Regions from separate parts of the Streptomyces sp. NPDC003016 genome, predicted to be linked through region 1. Evidence: riboswitches for the same ligand, from Rfam matches in the RefSeq annotation. Region 1 holds a riboswitch; each other region holds the start of a gene.
What was found. Region 1 has a riboswitch for cobalamin ahead of ACWDZ4_RS01935 (ribonucleoside-diphosphate reductase subunit alpha). Riboswitches for the same ligand answer to the same signal wherever they lie in the genome.

Region 1 (4,120 bases):
GTACGCGTACATCGAGGAGAGCTTCCCGATGGTCGGCGTCTCCAGGAAGAGGTTCAGGGACTGCGACTGGTCGAGGTACGGCGTACGGGCCGCCGCCATGTCGATCAGTCCGCGCTGCGGGATCTCCCACGCGGTGCGGTAGAGGGCCCGTACCTCCTCGGGGATCCAGCTGAAGCCCTGCACCGAGCCGCTGGACTCGCGCAGCGCCTCGCGGGACTGGGCGTCCCAGACGCCGAGCTTCTTCAGGTCCTCCACCAGGTAGGCGTTGACCTGGAGGAACTCACCGCTGAGCGTCTCGCGCTTGAAGAGGTTGGAGACCTGCGGCTCGATGCACTCGTACACGCCCGCGATCGACGCGATGGTCGCGGTCGGCGCGATCGCGAGGAGCAGGGAGTTGCGCATTCCGGTCTTGGCGACACGGGCGCGCAGTGCGTCCCACCGCTCGGGCCAGGTGACCTCGACGCCGTAGTGGTCGGGGTGCAGGACGCCGCGTGCCGCGCGGGTCTTCTCCCAGGCCGGGAGCGGGCCGCTGACCTCGGCGAGGTCGCAGGACGCCTCGTACGCGGCGAGCATGATGCGCTCGGCGATCCTCGTGGAGAGGGCGAGCGCCTCGGGGGAGTCGAAGGGCAGGCGCAGCTTGAAGAAGACGTCCTGGAGGCCCATCGCGCCCAGGCCCACCGGGCGCCACTTGGCGTTGGAGCGGCCGGCCTGCTCGGTCGGGTAGAAGTTGATGTCGACGACGCGGTCGAGGAAGGTGACGGCGGTACGGACGGTCTCGTCCAGCCGCTCCCAGTCGATCTCGCCGTTCCCGGACACGAACGAACCGAGGTTGACCGAGCCGAGGTTGCAGACGGCCGTCTCGCCGTCGTCCGTGACCTCCAGGATCTCGGTGCACAGGTTCGAGGAGTGGACGACGGAGCCCGGCTCGGCGGTCTGGTTCGCCGTACGGTTCGACGCGTCCTTGAACGTCATCCAGCCGTTCCCGGTCTGCGCCAGGGTGCGCATCATCCGGCCGTACAGCTGGCGCGCGGGAATCGTCGTACGGGCCAGACCGTCCGCCTCCGCCTTGCGGTACGCCCGGTCGAACGCGTCGCCCCACAGGTCGACGAGCTCGGGAACGTCCGAGGGCGAGAACAGCGACCAGTCGGCGTCCGCGTCGACGCGGCGCATGAACTCGTCGGGGATCCAGTGCGCGAGGTTCAGGTTGTGCGTACGCCGCGCCTCCTCACCCGTGTTGTCGCGCAGCTCCAGGAACTCCTCGATGTCCGCGTGCCACGTCTCCAGGTAGACACAGGCCGCGCCCTTGCGGCGGCCGCCCTGGTTGACGGCGGCGACCGACGAGTCGAGGGTGCGCAGGAAGGGGACGATGCCGTTGGAGTGGCCGTTGGTGCCGCGGATCAGGGAACCGCGGGCGCGGATGCGGGAGTACGAGAGGCCGATGCCGCCCGCGTGCTTGGAGAGGCGCGCGACCTCGTGGTAGCGGCCGTAGATCGAGTCGAGCTCGTCGAGCGGCGAGTCCAGCAGGTAGCAGGAGGACATCTGCGGGTGGCGCGTACCGGAGTTGAAGAGCGTCGGCGAGGACGGCAGGTAGTCCAGGCGGCTCATCAGGCGGTACAGCGCGGCGACCTCGTCGGCGGCCGCGGGGGAGTCGTCCTTGGCCAGACCGGACGCCACGCGCAGCATGAAGTGCTGCGGGGTCTCGATCACCTGACGGGTGATGGGGTGGCGCAGGAGGTAGCGGCTGTAGACCGTGCGCAGGCCGAAGTAGCCGAAGCGGTCGTCGGCGGCCGGGTCGACCAGCGCGTCGAGGCGGGCCGCGTGGGCGGTCACGAAGCCGGCCGTACGGTCAGCGATCAGGCCCTCGCGGTGGCCGACGGCAACCGAATCGGAGAAGGTGCGAACGCCCTGTGTCGCCGCCTCGTCCCGGATCGTGCGGGTCAGCAGACGGGCCGCGAGGCGGGAGTACGCCGGGTCCTCGGAGATCAGCCCGGCGGCGGCGTCGGTGGCGAGACCCCGCAGCTCGGCCGCGTCCGACGCCGCGTTGCGGCCGCGCAGGGCGGCCGCGGCGACTCTGCCCGGGTCGGTGTCGGGGAGGTCGGCGGTCAGGTCGGTGAGGGTCCGCAGGAGCGCGGTCCCGGGTCCGTCGGACGACTCCGTCGACTCCGTGGCAGTGGCCGGATCGGCTGGCGCGATGGTCACGCGGTGCTCTCCCTCGCTCGGCTCGGGGCCGGCGGAGAGCGGGGGCGTACGGGCACACGTCACCCCTGAAGGGCGGCACACCGCGTAGCGTCCACCGGCCCAACCGCGAGGCCCGGACGTGTCGGTATCCGGTTCGGTCGAGCCGGATACACCGTCGGCAGGTCCTCGGACTCCTGGGTGCACAAAAGCGCACCGATCACACCGTTGCGGGACAGTTCCGGATTCACACCGGATTCCCCTGCGGCGACAGCGAGCATGAGCATACATGTGGGGGCGGTTGGATGATGCGGCCCCCACATGTTGTGTCGCGCGGGAAGAGCGAAGGCGGCTGTCACAGCGCTCCGCTATCGTCGTGAGGACAAGGAGGTACGCCCCATGTCAGCTGTCGACGACCGGCCCCACCTGTTCCCCGAAGAATTCGACGAGGCCACTCGCATACTGGCCCGTACGACCGAGGGCGTGCGGCTGGAGCTCATCGACGGGAGGCTGAGGAGCAGGGTTGTGCCGGACGGGGACCACGGGCGGATCATTCAGTGGCTGACACGCATGTGTATGCAGTCCCGTCCCGAGTTGTGGCTCCACCCTGACCAAGGGCTGAAGGTGCAGGCATACCGCAAGGGCCGCGCGCGCCCGGACGGCTCACTCGCTCCCAGTGATGCCTTCGTCGGCCAGGGCGAGTGGGCGGACCCCGATGAGGTGCTGATGGTCGTCGAAGTCACCTCGTACGACACCGACACCGACACCGACCAGCGCGACCGGGTGGAGAAGCCGCGTGCCTACGCCGAGACCGGCATTCCCGTCTATCTGCTCATCGACCGGGACACCTGTGAGGTGACCGTCTACAGCGAGCCCGACGGCGTCCGGTACGAGAACGCGCACACCGTCCCGTTCGGTAAGCCCGTGGCGCTGCCGGGTCCGGTGGAAATCACCCTGGAGACCGAAGCCCTGAAGGAGTGGGCGCGCTGACGGCGACGGGCCGCCGCGTCCCGGGGTGGGACGCGGCGGCCCGTGGTGCACCGCTCAGCAGCAGCGGAAGCCCTCGCGGGGGTCCGCCTCGCGGGCGTCCGTGCGGCTGCGCTCGAACTGACGGCGGGTCATCACCGGCGCTTCGGGGGCGCAGGACCGCGCGCGGGCGACGTACCGGTCGTACGCCGACTCACCGGTCAGCTCGCGGACGTACCAGCGGATCCGGCCCGCCGCGCGGCGTACGCCGGTCAGAGTCATTCGGCGGCCCCCGTGCCGGCGGGCGCCGTCTCCTTGCGGTTGCCGCCCTCCGGGCCGACGCCGGCCGCGACCAGCTCGGCCTTCTCCTCCTTCGTCGCGATGATCGAGGCGGGAGCGACCAGCTTGGACTCGACGTACGGAGCCTCGTGGAGCTTGACGCTCTCGGGGTCGCGGACCGCCTTGAGGCAGACCCGGCCGGCATCGGCGAGCACCACCACGATGAGGACCGCGAAGAGCGCGCACAGCACGCCGTCCACCGTCGAGTTGGTGACGACGGTGTGCATCTGGTCCATGGTCTTGGCGGGCGGCAGCACCTGGCCCGAGTCGATGCCCGCCTGGTACTTGTCGCGCTGGGCGAAGAAGCCGACCTTCACGTCGTCCGAGAAGATCTTCTGCCAGCTCGCGGTGAGCGTGACCGCCACATCCCAGGCGAGCGGGACCGCCGTGACCCACGCCCACTTCAGGCGGCCGGACTTCACGAGCAGCGTGGTGCACACGGCGAGCGCGACGGCGGCCAGCAGCTGATTGGCGATGCCGAAGAGCGGGAAGAGCTGGTTGATGCCGCCCAGCGGGTCGTGCACGCCGACCCACAGGAAGTAGCCCCAGCCGCCGACGACGACCGCGCTGGCGAACCAGACGCCCGGCTTCCAGCTGACCTGGCGGAACGGCTTGTAGACGTTGCCCAGCATGTCCTGGA
Region 2 (4,120 bases), on a different contig from region 1:
CGAACGCACCCGGGCAGGACGGCAGGGGGAGGGCCGCCCCGAGGGAGAGGGCCGCCCCGAGGGAGAGGCCCTCCCTTCCCTTCGTGTGAGCCAGGGTTACTCCTGCGCGTTGCGGGCCAGTTCGAGCGCGTACTCCTCGTACCACTCGCCCGCCTTCGGGCCGCCCCTGCAGTCGCCGTCCGACTCGCCGGGACGCTTGATCCACAGGTAGGCGTCGACCAGGTCGTCGCCGGTCTTGGTGGTCGGCTTCTCACCGAGCGCGCGGCCCGGCGGATTGCACCAGTTCTCCGCGGAATCGCCCCCGGTGTACGGGCCGTTGCCGTTGCGGCTGGTGTCGATCACGAAGGGCTTGTTGCCGACCTTCGCCGAGAGCCTCTTGCCGAAGTCCCTGCTCACCTCGGTGGTCTGGAAGTTGGAGACGTTCACCGAGAAGCCGTCGGCCTCCGCGATGCCCGCCCGCTGGAGCGGCTCGAACAGCGCGTCGGGCGACTTCCAGCCCGCGTTGCCCGCGTCCAGGTACACCTTGGTCTTCGGCTGCCGCTTGAGCCGTGTGACGGCGCCCTTGAGGAGGTCGTACCGCTCCTCGTGGAACTCCTCGGGCGTGCAGCCGTCGACCAGGTGCAGCAGCGCGTCCGGCTCCAGGATCACGGTGGCCGGGCGGCCGCCGATGCCCTGGGCGATCTCGTCGACCCACGCCCGGTAGGCGTCGCCGTCGGCCGCGCCGCCCTTCGAGAACTGCCCGCAGTCGCGGTGCGGGATGTTGTAGAGGACGAGCAGCGCGTCACGGTCGGCCTTCTCGGCCGCCTCGGTGAAGCCCCTGGCCCGCGCCTCGGCGTTCTCCGGGAGAATCCACTCGGCGGCCGGCTGCTCGGCGATCTTCCTGATCAGCCCGGCCTTCTCGTCGTCGCCCCGCTCGGCGTACTGCGTGACCTGCTGGGCGGCCTTTCCTTCCGGATTGACCCAGTACGGGTCGCTGCCCTTCGGCTGCTGCTTCACCGACGGCTGCTCCGTATCGTCGCCCCCGTCGCCGCCGGACGAGGAACAGCCCGTCAGCAGCAGCGCGGCGCCCACGGCCCCCACCGCGACCGTCCGGACACCCTTGCGTCTACGGTCGCCGCAACTGCCGTACATCCACTCCCCCTCGACCGCACCGACATAGCTGAGGCCCCCCGGCCTCCCCCCGGACACATCCGGTCGAAACCATCGTGACACACGGGTCCGTCACGGGACATGGGAGACAGGGGGCACGGAGGCGGGGGCGGGCGGGCCCGCGCGGCGGCCTGTTGACAGTGTTCAGCCAGACTGGGACTCTCCGGGGGACAACTCCACACATCGAGACGACGGTGGACAGGAACCCGGTGCGAGTCCGGGACGGTCCCGCCACTGTGACCGTACGAGAGCCCGAGTGCCCCCGTACGGAAGTCAGGAACTGACCCGTCGTTCTCCTGCCATGGGGCGTGGAAACCCCAGAAGGAGGCTCACCGGTATGTCACTGCACACCGCGCAGCACACCGACACCGCGGCGGTCGCGTCCGCCGCGACCAGTACCCGCGACTGGCTGATCATGGCCGCCGCGGCGATCGTCGCACTGATCGCGCTCTACGCGGTCTTCATGGACAACGGCACGGTCGTCTCCGCGACCGGCGACTACCTGCACGAGTTCTCGCACGACGGCCGGCACCTCTTCGGTGCCCCCTGCCACTGATCGGGGCCGTACGCACCATGTCCGCACCTGTCACACCCGTCCTGCCCCTGCTCGGGCGCGGGCTGGCGGCGGGCGGGGTGGCCGGCCTTGCCGCCGGCCTCTTCTCGCTGCTCCTCGCCGAGCCCCTGATGGACCGCGCGATCCGCCTCGAAGAGGCACGCTCCGCCGCCACGGAGCACGCGCACGGGGCGGCCGCCACGGCCGTCCAGCACCACGAGGAACTCTTCTCCCGCTCCACCCAGCACGCCGGTCTGGTCGTCACGGCGGTCGTCGCGGGCCTCGCGCTGGGCGCCCTGTCCGCCCTCGTGTACGCCCTGGTGCACCGCCGTACGGGGATCGGCGAACGGCCGTGGCCCCGCGCCCTGACCTTCGGCGCGGCCGCCTTCGTGGCCGTCTCGCTGCTGCCGGGGCTGCGCTACCCGGCGAGCCCGCCGGGGGTCGGGGACTCCGGCACCGTGGCCGACCGCCAGGCCCTGTGGCTGGCCGCCGTCGTCATCGGCGTCCTCGGCATGGTGCTGGCGTGGCAGGTGTACGTACGCCTCGCCGACCGGCCGGTCCCGGTGCGCCAGGTCGCGGTGGCCGTCACGGCGGTGGCGACGCTGGCGGTGCTCTTCGCGCTGCCGGGCAACCCGGACGAGGTGCCGGTGGCGGCGACGCTGCTGTGGGACTTCCGGATGCTGTCGCTGGCCTCGCACGCGCTGCTGTGGGCGGTGTTCGCCGCGGTGTTCGGCGGGCTCGGGCTGCGGGCCGCGGGGCGTGGGCGGGGCCTGTCCCCGGAGCCCGTTCCTCAGACGCCGGCCGGGCTGGAGGCGCCCGTCAGGTAGGCCGACACCACGACGTTCGCCGTATAGGTGCGGGCCTTCTTGTCGTACGTGCCCCCGCAGGTGATCAGGCGCAGTTCCGCCCGGCCGCTCTCGCGGGGGCCGTACACCTTCTGCGGGTCGAAGCGTTCGCGGGTGAAGACCTGGACGTCGTCGACGGTGAACTCCAGGCTCTCGCCACCGGCCCCCGTCACCCGGACCTTCGCACCGGGGCGGGTCGCGCTCAGATGGTAGAAGACGGCCGGTCTGCTCTCGGTGTCGACGTGGCCGACGAGCAGGGCGGCCCCCGCCGCGCCCGGCCTGGTCCCGTCCCCGTACCAGCCGACCCTCGACGGCTGGCTGTACGGCGGCGGATCGACGGCGCCCGTCGTGTCGAGCCCGCGCGGCACGACGGGCGCCGTGACGCCGATGGACGGCACCTCGACGCGCTGCGGCGCCGCGCCCTCGACGGGGGCGAGCGCCGGAGGCAGCACCGCCCCCAGCGGGCGGCCGACCGCGGCCACGTCTCCGGTGGTCGGTGCCGAGCTGCCACCGGGGCCGTCGGCCGTCCCGCGGCCCCACAGCCACAGCGCGAGCAGCAGCACCGCCCAGGCCACGCCGGTCAGCAGCCGTGCGCCACCGGACGGCCTGTCCTCGCCGGACATGTCAGTCCGTGTCCGTACGCCGACGGCGCACGCTCCGGTACGCCACGGCCACCGCCGCCACGCCCGCCAGCACGAGGCCGATCACGGTGTGCGGCGTCCCGGGCCCGTCCTCCTCGGCCGCGGCGAGCTGCGCCGCACCGCCGCCGCCCGCGTGCACGGGGGCGTGGGGGGTCGGGTGATGGCCGGGGCGCTGGTCCGGACGGTGGCCGGGGCGCTGATCGGGGCCCTGGCCCGGGTGGCTGTCGGGACGCTGGCCGGGACCCTGGTCCGGGTAGTGGCCGGGGTCCTGGTCCGGGCGGTGCTCGGGACGCTGGTCGGGACGCTGGTCGGGACGCTGGTCCGGGTAGCGGCCGGGGCCCTGGTCGGAACTTTGGTCCGGGCGCTGGCCGGGACGTTGGCCGGAACTTTCCTCCGGGCGCTGATCGGGGCGCTGATCGGGCTTGCCGGGGCGCTGGCCGGGCTTGCCGGGACGGACGACGGTGACGGTCCCCTTGGCCTGGCCGCCGTCCTTGCACTTCACCCGGATCTCGTACTCCTTGGGCTGGGCGTCCGACCGGATGTGAGCCTCGGCGAAGAGGGCGCCGCGGTCCGCGGCCGGGCTGAAGTGGACGGCCGTCGAGAAGGCGTCGGACGTGCCGGTGGCCTTCCCGCCCTTGCACACGTCGACCTGCAGATCCACCTCCCCGCCGGGCGCGATGGTGGACGGCGTGACGGCGATCCGGCCTTCGGCCCCGTCGCCGGCGTGGGCCGTCGCCGCCGGCGTGACGACCGCCGCGGCCGCCACGCCGGCACACAGGGCAAACTGCAATGAGCGCATAGTGAACCTCCTGGTCTTACGAAGATTCACCGGTACGGGCCGTTTCCGCATCTCCAGGGGCGCGCCAGTGCTCCGTACGGGCCCCGGAGCGCGCCGCCCCGCCCGGCCCCGCCGGGCCGGGCGGACGGCCGGG
Region 3 (4,120 bases), on a different contig from region 1:
GACCGAGGCGCCGGAGGAGACGCCGAGGAGGAAGGGGTCGGCGAGCGGGTTGCGCACGAGGGCCTGGAGGACGGTGCCGATGACGGCGAGGCCGGCGCCGACGACGGCGCCGAGCAGGACGCGCGGCAGCCGTACGTCGAGGACGATCGTGCGGTACGGGCCGGGCCCGGCGTTGCCGGTGACGATCTCCAGCACGTGCGGGGCGGGGATGCGTACCGACCCGAGGGCCAGGCCCGCGACGGCCGCCCCGGCGAGCAGGGCGGCGAGCGTGGCGAGGACCAGGGCGTGGCGCAGCCGCCCGCGGGCGGCGGGGGTCTGGCAGCTCACGGCGCGCTACTTCTTCGGTCCGGCGGGGTGCAGGGCGCGCGCGAGGGTGTCGACGGCGGCCGGCGCGCGTACGCCGAGGACCATGTCGGAGAGCGGCAGGACGGCGAAGCGCTTGTTCTTGATGGCGGGGACGTCGGCGAGGGCCGGGTCTTCGAGCAGGCGCTTCTTCTTCTGGGCCACGGTGGTGGCGCCGTAGTCGACGATGAGGATCGCCTCGGGCCGGCGGTCGACGACGTTCTCCCAGGAGGCGTCGCCGAATGCCTTGGGGAGGTCGGCGAAGACGTTCCTGCCGCCCGCGCGGGTGATCATCTCGTTGCCGATGCCGGCGCCGCCGACGGTGAACGCGGTCTTGTCGCCGCTGTCGTAGACGAAGACGGAGACGGGGCGGGTGTCCTTCAGCTTCTTCCCGGTGGCGGTGTTCTTCGCCTTCGCTTCGCTGATCCACCGCTCGGCGCGCGCTCCGACGCCGAAGGTGCGGCCGACTTCGCGGACCTCCCGGTAGAGGTCGTCCATGGTCGTCCGGCCGGCGCCGGGGCAGGACTCCACGTTCAGGCGGGAGTCGATGCCGGACTTCTTCAGCGCCTCGCGGCTGCGGCCGTCACCGGTGGCGAAGGCGGACGCGTAACCGCCGTACACGAAGTCGGGGTTGGTGGCGAGGAGCTTCTCGTACGAGGGGTACTCCTCGGCCAGGACGGGGGTGGCCTTGTAGTCCTTCTCGTACGCGGGGAGCACCTTGTCGTCGAGGTAGGCGGTCCCGGCGAGGGACTTGGCGAGGCCGAGTTCCAGCATCACCTCGGTGACGTGCTGGTTCATGGTGACGGCGCGGGTGGGGGGCGCCTTGTACGTCGTCTTCACACCGCAGTTGGTGACGGTGTAGGGGAAGCCGGGGGCCGCCTTGGGGGTGGGCCCGGTCTGGTCCGCGGCCGCGGTGCAGGCGGTGAGGGAGAGCAGGGCGGCGGCTGTGGTGACGAGCGCGCAGCGGGAACGCCGGGTACGGCTGGACACGGTGATGCCTCCTCCGGGGGATTTCCTCGTCCCCTGGTCGGTGGTGAAGAAGGCGGCAGGTCAGTTCCTGGCTTCCAGGCATGGTGATGGCCATGGCCTGGTCACAGTGGCGGGACCGTGCCGGATTCGCACCGGCTTCCTGGGCCCTGCCGCCCGGGTCGCGCACAGTCTCCCATCAGCGCCTTCGCCGGCCCTACTCGGGACCGGTCGGGGCTACTCGGGCCAGGCGGAGTTCTGGATCGTCTCGACGAAGTCGCCGCGCTCGTATCCGGGCACGAAGTGCTCCAGCACGTCGGCCTTGACGTTGCCGAAGGCGGTGTCCGGCTTGGGGGCGATGCCTTCGGTGAAGGCCGCGAGGATGCGCTTCTTGAAGTCGGGGCGCGGGTGCAGGACGGTGATCGCGGCGCGGTCGTCGGCGCTGATGTCGTCGTAGCCGATGCCGAGTACGTCGTACTCCACTCCGGCGGTGACGAGGGCGACTTCCGGCTCCATGTACTGCGGGATGCCGGGGGTGGTGTGCAGGGCGATGGCGGTCCAGACGCGCCGGACGCTGTCCTCGGGGACGCCGTGGCTCTGGAGGAAGCGGCGGGCCTCGTCGGCGCTGTCGACCTCGAAGCGGCGGCCGCTGGTGCGGTGCTGTTCGCCGAGGCCGAGGTCGTGGAACATCGCGCCGATGTAGAGGAGTTCGGGGTCGAAGCTCAGGCCGCGTCCGCGCCCCTGGAGGCTGCCGAACCAGAACACCCGGCGGGAGTGGTCGTAGATCAGCTCGGTCGCCGTGTCGCGGACGAGTTCGGTGGCGGCGGTGGCGAGCTTGGTGTCGGGGACGGTGATTCCGGCTGCTGTGTTCATGGGGTTCATGGGTTTCATGGGGTTCATGGAGTTCAGCTTGCGTCCGGGGTGTGGGCCCGTGCCATGTCCGTGGGGACACGCTTCCCACAGATCGGGACACCGGCGTGTTCCGGCCACCGCTGCGCGGGGCCTGTTCCCCTGCCCGCCCCTCCCCCGTGACTGGGGCTCCGTCCCCGTCCCCGGTCCTCAATTCGCCGGACAGGCCGAAAGGTGCCGCGCGGCACACCCGGCGCAGCACCTCAAGCCCGTCCGGGGGTCTGGGGCAGGCCCCGGTTCGGGAAGGGGCGGGGCGGGGAACAGCTCCGCAGGACACGCACCGCTTAACCTCGCGGGATGACTCACTCGGTGGTGGTGTTCGCGTTCGACGGTGTGCGGCTCATGGACGTCTCCGCGCCGCTGGAGGTCTTCACCACCGCCGGGAACAGCTACAGCGTGCGCGTCTGCACCCCCGACGGGCGTGACGTCACCACCTCCACCGGGCTGCGCATCGGTGCGGACCTCGCCGCCCATGAGGTGGAACGGGCGGGCACCCTCGTCGTGCCGGGGGCCGCCGATGTGGATGCCTTCCTGCGGGCGGCGCCGGGGCCGGTCGGGCACGTCGCCGCGCTGGCAGAGCGGTCGGGGCGGGTGGCCGCCGTGTGTACGGGGGCGTTCGCGCTTGCCGCCGCCGGGCTGCTCGCCGGGCGGCGGGCTACGACGCACTGGGAGCACGCGGCGGAACTGGCCCGGCGTTTCCCGGAGGTGACGGTGACCCCGGACGCCATCTACGTGCAGGACGGCCGGGTCCTGACCTCTGCCGGGGTGACCGCCGGCATCGACGTGTGTCTGGCCCTGGTCGAGCAGGACCGAGGGCCCGAGGAGGCCCGGCGCGTCGCGCGCGACCTGGTGGTGTTCCTCCAGCGGCCCGGCGGCCAGTCGCAGTTCTCCGCCGCGTCCCGCACGCCGCCGACCCGCGATCCGGTGGTGCGCCCGCTGCTCGACGCCGTCGTCGCCGATCCGGCGGCCGACCACAGCCCGCGGGCGATGGCCCGCAGGGCCGGCGTCAGCACGCGCCATCTGACGCGGCTGTTCCGGGACCGGACGGGCACCTCGCCCGCCGGGTTCGTGGAGGGCGTACGGCTGGAGGCGGCACGCATCCTGCTGGAGGGCGGGGCCGGGGTCACCGGGGCGGCCGCGCGCAGTGGCATCGGCAGCGACGAGAGCCTGCGCCGGGCCTTCGCCCGGCACTTCGGGGTGACCCCGTCCGCGTACGCCGCACGCTTTCGCAGTACGGCCGTGGCCGACGGCGGTTACGCCTCGACCTTGACGTCTTCCTCCGTGATCACGCCGTCCACGATGCGGAACGAGCGGAACTGGAAGGGGCCCGCGTCGTCCGTGTCGGCGGTGGAGACCAGGACGTAGTGGGCGCCGGGCTCGTTCGCGTAGCTGATGTCGGTGCGCGACGGGTACGCCTCGGTGGCGGTGTGCGAGTGGTAGATGATCACGGGCTCCTCGTCCCGGTCGTCCATCTCGCGGTAGAGCTTGAGCAGGTCCGAGGAGTCGAACTCGTAGAACGTGGGCGAGCGGGCGGCGTTCAGCATCGGGATGAAGCGCTCGGGGCGCCCGGAACCGGCCGGGCCCGCGACCACGCCGCAGGCCTCGTCGGGGTGGTCGGCACGGGCGTGCGCGACGATCTGGTCGTACAGGGCCTGGGAAAGGGTCAGCATGGGCCCCAGGATAAGCAAAGGGTCCCGCCCGTACCGAGGGATGGTACGGGCGGGACCGCATGCTGGACGGGAAGGGCTGGGATCAGGTCTTCGGCGAGGCGCTCTGCGCGGTGTCGCGCTTCTTGAGGACCAGCCACGAGACGCCGAGCAGCAGCGCCCACAGCGGCGCGCAGTACAGCGAGATCCGCGCGTTCTCGTCGATGCCCATCATGACGATGACCATGCCGATGAAG

Region 2: linked by a shared signal. The riboswitch ahead of ACWDZ4_RS18850 (CbtB domain-containing protein) and the one ahead of ACWDZ4_RS01935 (ribonucleoside-diphosphate reductase subunit alpha) in region 1 are both predicted to bind cobalamin.
Region 3: linked by a shared signal. The riboswitch ahead of ACWDZ4_RS24275 (ABC transporter substrate-binding protein) and the one ahead of ACWDZ4_RS01935 (ribonucleoside-diphosphate reductase subunit alpha) in region 1 are both predicted to bind cobalamin.

Annotation. Positions count from the first base shown of each region.
Region 1 is NZ_JBSFTV010000002.1:108,912-113,031, forward strand. Features, by position in the region: gene ACWDZ4_RS01935 (ribonucleoside-diphosphate reductase subunit alpha) at 1-2,199, opposite strand, end outside; cobalamin riboswitch at 2,339-2,462, opposite strand; gene ACWDZ4_RS01940 (Uma2 family endonuclease) at 2,575-3,165, shown strand; gene ACWDZ4_RS01945 (YbdD/YjiX family protein) at 3,220-3,423, opposite strand; gene ACWDZ4_RS01950 (carbon starvation CstA family protein) at 3,420-4,120, opposite strand, start outside.
Region 2 is NZ_JBSFTV010000020.1:41,187-45,306, reverse strand. Features, by position in the region: gene ACWDZ4_RS18855 (glycoside hydrolase family 6 protein) at 97-1,131, opposite strand; cobalamin riboswitch at 1,287-1,452, shown strand; gene ACWDZ4_RS18850 (CbtB domain-containing protein) at 1,487-1,705, shown strand; gene ACWDZ4_RS18845 (CbtA family protein) at 1,723-2,529, shown strand; gene ACWDZ4_RS18840 (class F sortase) at 2,493-3,170, opposite strand; partial or broken gene ACWDZ4_RS18835 (hypothetical protein) at 3,172-3,351, opposite strand.
Region 3 is NZ_JBSFTV010000029.1:105,411-109,530, reverse strand. Features, by position in the region: gene ACWDZ4_RS24280 (FecCD family ABC transporter permease) at 1-327, opposite strand, end outside; gene ACWDZ4_RS24275 (ABC transporter substrate-binding protein) at 334-1,332, opposite strand; cobalamin riboswitch at 1,374-1,497, opposite strand; gene ACWDZ4_RS24270 (HD domain-containing protein) at 1,546-2,190, opposite strand; gene ACWDZ4_RS24265 (GlxA family transcriptional regulator) at 2,515-3,582, shown strand; gene ACWDZ4_RS24260 (Mov34/MPN/PAD-1 family protein) at 3,471-3,887, opposite strand; gene ACWDZ4_RS24255 (amino acid permease) at 3,970-4,120, opposite strand, start outside.